2 regions of the Paenibacillus kyungheensis genome follow, and region 1 is predicted to be linked to the other one. Evidence: a T-box and tRNA genes for the amino acid it is inferred to sense, from the RefSeq annotation. Region 1 holds a T-box; the other holds one or more tRNA genes.
What was found. The T-box of region 1 lies ahead of pheS (phenylalanine--tRNA ligase subunit alpha). A T-box ahead of a tRNA ligase gene usually reads a tRNA of that ligase, here a tRNA-Phe.
Positions count from the first base shown of each region.

Region 2: it has a tRNA-Phe gene. The T-box ahead of pheS (phenylalanine--tRNA ligase subunit alpha) is inferred to sense a tRNA for this amino acid. The anticodon was not compared.

Region 1 covers NZ_CP117416.1:1,521,733-1,525,851, forward strand. Annotated here, with positions in the region: gene abc-f (ribosomal protection-like ABC-F family protein) at 1-1,347, shown strand, start outside; T-box leader at 1,434-1,736, shown strand; gene pheS (phenylalanine--tRNA ligase subunit alpha) at 1,831-2,844, shown strand; gene pheT (phenylalanine--tRNA ligase subunit beta) at 2,864-4,119, shown strand, end outside.
Region 2 covers NZ_CP117416.1:128,799-132,917, forward strand. Annotated here, with positions in the region: rRNA gene PQ456_RS00540 (23S ribosomal RNA) at 1-953, shown strand, start outside; tRNA gene PQ456_RS00545 (tRNA-Ser) at 1,032-1,123, shown strand; tRNA gene PQ456_RS00550 (tRNA-Met) at 1,184-1,260, shown strand; tRNA gene PQ456_RS00555 (tRNA-Val) at 1,271-1,346, shown strand; tRNA gene PQ456_RS00560 (tRNA-Thr) at 1,353-1,428, shown strand; tRNA gene PQ456_RS00565 (tRNA-Asp) at 1,455-1,530, shown strand; tRNA gene PQ456_RS00570 (tRNA-Phe) at 1,567-1,642, shown strand; tRNA gene PQ456_RS00575 (tRNA-Tyr) at 1,659-1,743, shown strand; tRNA gene PQ456_RS00580 (tRNA-Lys) at 1,769-1,841, shown strand; gene PQ456_RS00585 (PucR family transcriptional regulator) at 1,997-3,157, shown strand; gene PQ456_RS00590 (ABC transporter ATP-binding protein) at 3,448-4,119, shown strand, end outside.

The sequences.
Region 1 (4,119 bases):
TTGTTATTTGTCTCACATGATCGTGAATTTGTAGATCGGATGGCGACGTCTGTATGTGAATTGACACAGACAGGAATGACCAAGTATAAAGGTGGATACCGCGATTATCGAGAACACAAAGAGCGTGAATTACGAGCGCAAGAATCGCTTTACAAAAAGCAAGAACAACAGCGCAAAGCGTTAGAAGAATCGATTCGCAATTATCAGCAATGGTTCGAACAAGCGCATCGGGCAGCCGGTAAGCAAAATGAAGTGAAAATTACTAAAAGCTTTTATAGAGATAAAGCGAACAAAAATATTTCACGCTATCATGCCAAAGAAAAAGCGCTGGAACGTTTAGATTCAGAAAGCGTTCAAAAACCACGTGATGCTGATAAAATGAACTTTGAACTAGAAGCGAGTGAGTTTAAAGGGCATACCTTAATTCGGTTAGATGATGTAAGTTTTGCGTATGATGCTGATCTAGAACAAATAGAACAACATCAGAATACAGAGCATGAAGATAAAGCTTTGATTCAACATCTTGATATGAATGTACAACGTGGCGATCGTATTGCGATTACAGGGCCAAATGGGTCAGGTAAAACCACACTGATCAAGTTATTACTCGGACAGCTCCAACCATCCAGTGGTGAATTATGGCATCATCCAGCACTGAATATAGGTTACTTTTCACAGGAACTCGAAGGATTGCCGTTAGAAATGACCTTACTGGATAGTCTGCTTGTGTTGCCTTCTATGACACGCACCGAAGCGCAAACGATCTTAGGTTGTTTTTTGTTCCGTGGCGAAGAAGTGTATAAGCAGATTGGACATCTAAGTATGGGAGAGCAGTGTAGGGTCGCATTAATACGATTATATTTTGGCGGTGCAAATGTGTTGATTCTCGATGAACCGACCAACTATCTAGATATCGCTGCACAAGAAGTGATCGAGTCAGCGTTACAACAATACTCAGGAACGATTATTTTGGTCTCTCATGATCGGATGTTAGTTCGGCGATTAGCGACTCGATTGTTACAGTTAGAACGTAGCCATCATTATCAACGGTTTGAAGGAACTGTAGAAGAATATGAAGCAGCCAAAGCACATCAGCAACAAGAAGCTATGGCAGGTGGAGTAGAAGGTTATCAACAACGTATGATGCTAGAATTGCGTCTATCTCAATTGTTAGCCGGGCTTGCAGATCAGAAGCAATCTCATTCGTCTTCTCGATCCCATGAACATCTTTCCAAATCGACACAATCTATTGAAGATTTAAATCTAGAGCAGCCAGCTAATGATCCTGTCTGGCAAGAAATTCAATCGTTACGCAAAGAGTTAGCATCATACTCGTCTCATTCGTAAATCAAATAGAATATTCTTTTTTGCATAACAATCGTTGACGGGAAGGCTGGTTGTTTGTAAAATAGTGAGTATCTATTTTCACTATGACATCTGCAACGAAAGAGAAGAGTAAACAGTACTGTCGTACAGGGAGAAAATGCCATTAGATTGAGAGCATTTTTACAGAAGCAGACTGTTGAAGTTCACTCTGGAGCAGCGTTCTGAAATATAAGTTAGCGGCGTAAGCAAGCTGATTTGTAGATTAGGAATAGCCGGTGTAACGATCCGTTATCGTCGTTTCGAGCGAGAAGCTTATAATCTACATGTGATTGATATAGAGGAGACTCTATGTTGAGATACAGATTATAAATTTCTAACAAGGGTGGTACCACGGTCTTTTCGTCCCTTAAGGGGAGAGAAGGCCTTTTTTTGTTGTTTTGATAAAGTTCACACACTGCGGGATAGGAAGAAAGGGGCTTAACAACGATGAGCGAAATCGTCCAAATGCAAGAACATTTGCTTGCTTTGAAATCAGAAGCACTGGAAGTATTAGAAAAAGTAGCCACACCGAAAGAGCTAGCTGATCTACGTGTTAAATACTCTGGTAAAAAAGGAGCTTTAACTGAAGTATTGCGTGGTATGGGTAAGCTTAGCGCTGAAGAACGTCCAGTTGTTGGTCAAGTTGCCAATGAAGTGCGTGAAGCGATTGAAGAAGTTATTAATCGCAAGCAAGAAGAATTTGTACGTGCTGAAACGAATGAACGTCTAGCAGCTGAAAAAATCGATGTAACCTTGCCAGGTCGTGGATTGCCACAAGGTGGTATTCATCCGATCAACAAAGTAATCGAACAAATGGAAGATATTTTCTTAGGTATGGGATACAGCGTAGCAGAAGGCCCTCAAGCTGAAAGTGATCATTATAACTTTGAAGCATTGAATTTGCCTAAAAATCATCCTGCTCGTGATATGCAAGATTCGTTCTATTTAACAGAAGATTTGTTGATGCGTACGCATACTTCTCCTGTACAGATTCGTGCGATGGAAGCAGCAAAAGGAAAAGCTCCTTTGAAAGTTATTTGTCCGGGTGCTGTATACCGTCGTGATGATGACGATGCGACTCACTCTTTCCAATTTTTCCAAATCGAAGGTTTGGTGATCGATAAAGGAATTCGCATGAGTGATTTGAAAGGAACATTGCTTCAATTTGCGCGTGAAATGTTCGGTGAATCGACAGAGATTCGTTTGCGTCCAAGCTTTTTCCCTTTCACAGAGCCTAGCGTAGAAGTAGACGTTACGTTTGTGAAAAAGAACGGTGAGCGTATCTGGATCGAAGTATTAGGTTGCGGTATGGTTCATCCTAAAGTGTTAGAAATGGGCGGTTTTGACCCTGAAGTATATAGTGGATTTGCATTCGGTATCGGCGTAGAACGGATAGCGATTTTGAAATACGGTATTGATGATATTCGTCATTTCTACAGCAATGATATGCGTTTCCTCAAACAATTCTCACGTATCTAATATAAAGGAGTGAATAGCAGTGAAAGTATCTACACAATGGCTGTCTCAATATGTTTCTTTGGATCAAGTCACTCCAGAAGAACTAGCTGAGCGCATTACACGTTCAGGAATCGAAATCGACAGCGTCGAATATCGTAATCAAGGGATTACCAATGTTGTTGTTGGTTATGTGAAAAGCAAAGAAAAGCATCCTGATGCAGACAAGTTAAATGTATGTGTGATTGATGCCGGACAAGGTGAAGATTTACAGATCGTATGTGGCGCTAAAAATATCGATGCCGGGCAAAAAGTTCCTGTAGCACTTGTTGGTGCCAAATTACCAGGCGGTATGGATATTAAAAAAGCCAAATTACGTGGCGTATTATCTCAAGGAATGATCTGTTCTGCGAAAGAACTAGGCATTAACGATAAATTGTTACCTAAAGATCAACAAGAAGGTATTTTGGTGTTACCTGAGAACACAGAAATCGGTACACCGATTGTACAATTGCTTGGCTTAGATGATGCAATTTTAGATTTCGATCTGACTCCGAACCGTTCAGATTGCTTGAGTATGTTAGGAGCGGCTTATGAAGTTGGTGCTATTTTAGGTCGTGATGTGACATTGCCTGAACTGAATTTTGTTGAAGCTGGAGATGCAGCAGCAGATCATATTTCAGTGAATATTGAAGCAACCGAACAATGTAGTCACTTTTCTGCTCGTTATATTAGCGGGATTACAGTAGGTACTTCTCCATTGTGGTTGCAAAATCGTCTGATTGCAGCAGGTATTCGCCCGATTAGTAATATTGTAGATATTACCAACTTTGTAATGTTGGAATACGGACAACCACTTCATGCTTATGATGCTGACAAATTAAATCAAGGTGCTATCGAAGTGCGTATGGCACGTGAAGGTGAAGTACTTACTACACTAGACGATCAAGAACGTAAGTTAGACGATCGTATGTTGCTGATTACAAGCGGTGGACAACCTGTAGGGCTTGCTGGCGTTATGGGTGGTGCTGACACTGAAGTCACTGCATCTACGGTTAACATTTTATTAGAATCTGCCAAGTTCGATGGTGGAACGATTCGCAAAACATCACGTCGCTTAGGGCTTCGTTCAGAAGCAAGTCAACGTTTTGAAAAAGAAGTTGATCCTTCTGCTGTGGTGCCTGCACTAAATCGTGCGGCTGAATTGATCGTTCGTTATGCTCATGGATTAATTCATGAAGGTATCGTAGAAGAAGTGGTACAAGTTGCAGAAGAGAAAACATTGCAATTGTCTTTAAG
Region 2 (4,119 bases), 1.4 Mb from region 1:
TTCCTTGTCAGGTAAATTCTGACCCGCACGAATGGCGTAACGATTTGGGCGCTGTCTCAACGAGAGATCCGGTGAAATTTTAATACCTGTGAAGATGCAGGTTACCCGCGACAAGACGGAAAGACCCCATGGAGCTTTACTGCAACTTGATATTGAACTGGGGTGCGATTTGTACAGGATAGGTGGGAGCCGTAGACATCGGAGCGCAAGCTTCGGTTGAGGCGCCGTTGGGATACCACCCTGATCGCATTTGAGTTCTAACCTCGTACCGTGATCCGGTACAGGGACCGTGTCAGGTGGGCAGTTTGACTGGGGCGGTCGCCTCCTAAAGTGTAACGGAGGCGCCCTAAGGTTCCCTCAGAATGGTTGGAAATCATTCGAAGAGTGTAAAGGCATAAGGGAGCTTGACTGCGAGACAGACACGTCGAGCAGGGACGAAAGTCGGGCTTAGTGATCCGGTGGTACCGCATGGAAGGGCCATCGCTCAACGGATAAAAGCTACCCTGGGGATAACAGGCTTATCTCCCCCAAGAGTCCACATCGACGGGGAGGTTTGGCACCTCGATGTCGGCTCATCGCATCCTGGGGCTGAAGTAGGTCCCAAGGGTTGGGCTGTTCGCCCATTAAAGCGGTACGCGAGCTGGGTTCAGAACGTCGTGAGACAGTTCGGTCCCTATCTGTCGTGGGCGTAGGAAATTTGAGAGGAGCTGTCCTTAGTACGAGAGGACCGGGATGGACGCACCGCTGGTGTACCAGTTGTTCCGCCAGGAGCATCGCTGGGTAGCTACGTGCGGAAGGGATAAGCGCTGAAAGCATCTAAGCGTGAAGCCCCCCTCAAGATGAGATTTCCCAGTATGTAAGACCCCTTGTAGACGACGAGGTTGATAGGTTGGGGGTGGAAGTGCCGCAAGGCATGGAGCTGACCAATACTAATCGGTCGAGGGCTTATCCAATAAGCTAACACGCGATGTTTTCGTTTTCGGATTCAGTTTTCAGGGAGCAACTAACCTGTCTGTATATGATTTAATATTGGAGAGATACCCAAGTGGCTATAAGGGGACCCTCTGCTAAGGGGTTAGACTGCGTTAGCGGTGCGAGGGTTCGAATCCCTCTCTCTCCGCCACTAGAACTTATTTATAAATTTTTAGTGGATAGCAATTCATGACGATTGGTTTTTAAATGTGGCGGTGTAGCTCAGCTGGCTAGAGCGTACGGTTCATACCCGTGAGGTCGGGGGTTCGATTCCCTTCGCCGCTACCATACATATCCTGGAGATTTAGCTCAGCTGGGAGAGCATCTGCCTTACAAGCAGAGGGTCGGCGGTTCGATCCCGTCAATCTCCACCACCATATGCCGGTGTAGCTCAGTTGGTAGAGCAACTGACTTGTAATCAGTAGGTCGGGGGTTCAAATCCTCTCGCCGGCACCATTTTTATTTCTATGTATTATAACCCTGGAACCGTGGTGTAGGGGTTAACATGCCTGCCTGTCACGCAGGAGATCGCGGGTTCAAATCCCGTCGGTTCCGCCATTTTTTTAATTAAATAAAATGTAATGAATACAGTATGGCTCGGTAGCTCAGTCGGTAGAGCAGAGGACTGAAAATCCTCGTGTCGGCGGTTCGATTCCGTCCCGAGCCACCATTTTTTTGTTCATTATGGAGGCTTAGCGAAGTGGCCAAACGCAGCAGACTGTAAATCTGTTCTCTCCGAGTTCGGTGGTTCGAATCCATCAGCCTCCACCAGTTTTATTTACGTTAAACTTAATATGAGTCATTAGCTCAGTCGGTAGAGCACCTGACTTTTAATCAGGGTGTCGAAGGTTCGAGCCCTTCATGACTCATCATATGAAAAAGCATCTTGCTATTAAGCAAGGTGCTTTTTGTTTTGTCTGCTTTTTTGTATAATTTGAGGGAGTAGTCTTATTTTATTTATTTCTGATTAATAGTGTAGGGTAGCCATCAGTGTACGATTCTAGCTATGGAAGGAATTTATGATATGCATTGGAGTACATTAAAAGAACATATTGAATCAATCATAGATTACCGTATTGAAGAACAGTCTGTGGCTTTGAAAGATTGGGCATCGGATACGTATCAAGCAGGTCTAGAAGAAAGTGGATGGATCGCTGTGAAGCAGGATCTTACTGTAGTCACATTATGGCAGATTCAACCGAAAGCTATTTCTCCAAGTAATTCGAGTCTTTCGCAAGAGTTACTAGATAGTGATCATCAACAAGTCATAGGCAAGCTTAAATCGTTGTTAGAGTTATTGTTGCCTGCTTTTACAGCGTCTATGGCTATAGGAAATCATGCTTCTTCGTTGTCTATTCGTGAACAAGGGATACAAGAGTTAAGTACCTGGATGATGGAACAACTAGATAGCGGACAGTCAAAAGCGAGTATTCCTAATGGATACCTTTTGAAAGAAAGATTAACCAGCTCGATGATTCCGTTTCTACTGGTAGCTGATAGTGTACAAACAGGAACATTAGCAACCAAAGAGTTAGAAAAGTTGCTATATAGCTATTTTGGTGGAGAAGTACTGTTATTGCCATTATCTGAAAATGAGTGGTTTATTCTGACGAATCGTGAATTGATTGAAGATAGTTCTGATCTCAAGCAAAGTAGTAGTCGGGATGCTAATGTAGAGATAGAAGATACAGAAGAAGATATACTGATGGAATTTTCGTTAGGGTTATATGAATTGATTGCTAGCGAATGGGTAGGTATATTCCATATTGGAGTGTCTAAGCCTATTATTCCTAGTGAAAAGTTATTATCTGAAGTCTCTTTATTGAAGGAAACCGTTGCTTTGGGTAGATTATTTCATGTGAAAGATCATATTCATCTTCCGTGGGAATTGTCTTTGGAACGTTTATTATATCGGATTCCTGATGAAGATCGTGCTGATTTTGTAGCTAGAGCTGATCGTTATTCCGATATGTTGGATGATGAAGAAACGGTAGCTACGTTAGAAACCTTTTTCAAAATGGATTGTAATGTTAGTGAGACTGCGAAGCAATTATATATCCATCGGAATACGTTATTGTATCGTCTGGACAAAATTAAACAAGAAACTGAATTGGATGTTAGAAAGTTTGAAGATGCTGTTTTGATGAAGTTAACACTACTATTGTATAAAGTGACAAAAAGCTGACGAATTTTTTGTATAGTTTGTCGATAGATGTCTACGCGCGATTAGGGTAAGATAATAATAGAAAAAGAAATCGGTTACATAGGCGATTGGATCACCTTCGCAGCCGTAATTCATAGCTGATTTTACGATTGAGCTAAAGGTAGAACGTCCCACATGATGTTGTACATTTCACTCATTACTGTAGATCAGACTACGAATTGATTAAGACATATGGTTAATTGCCATATGCTGACAAGCTCATTTATTATGTACTTAAAAAATTACATTCATATTCTAGGGAGGCTATTATTATGGCAGGCGTACGCTTAGAACACATTTTCAAAAAATATCCGGGTTCTGATAAAGCAACAGTTATTGACGTTAATTTGGATATCAAGGATAAAGAGTTCCTAGTATTGGTTGGACCTTCTGGTTGTGGTAAATCTACAACTCTTCGTATGATCGCTGGTCTGGAAGAAATTTCAGAAGGTAAATTGTACATTGGCGATCGCGTTGTTAACGACGTAGCTCCAAAAGACCGCGATATCGCGATGGTATTCCAATCTTACGCGTTGTACCCTCATATGGATGTATATTCTAATATGGCGTTTGGTTTGAAATTGCGTAAAGTGAAAAAAGAAGAAATCGAAAAACGTGTACGTGAAGCAGCTAAAATTCTCGATATCGAGCATTTGCTAGATCGTAAACCAAAAGCACTTTCTGGTGGTCAACGTCAGCGTGTTGCTTTGGGACGTGCGATTGTCCGTGATCCTCAAGTCTTCTTGATGGATGAGCCTCTTTCTAACTTGGATGCTAAACTTCGTGGTCAGATGCGTGCTGAGATTACTAAACTAGCGAAACGTCTGCAAACGACTGTTATCTATGTAACGCATGATCAGATCGAAGCAATGACAATGGGTGACCGTATCGTTGTTATGAAAGATGGTATTATTCAACAAGCTGCTTCTCCAGAAGAATTGTAC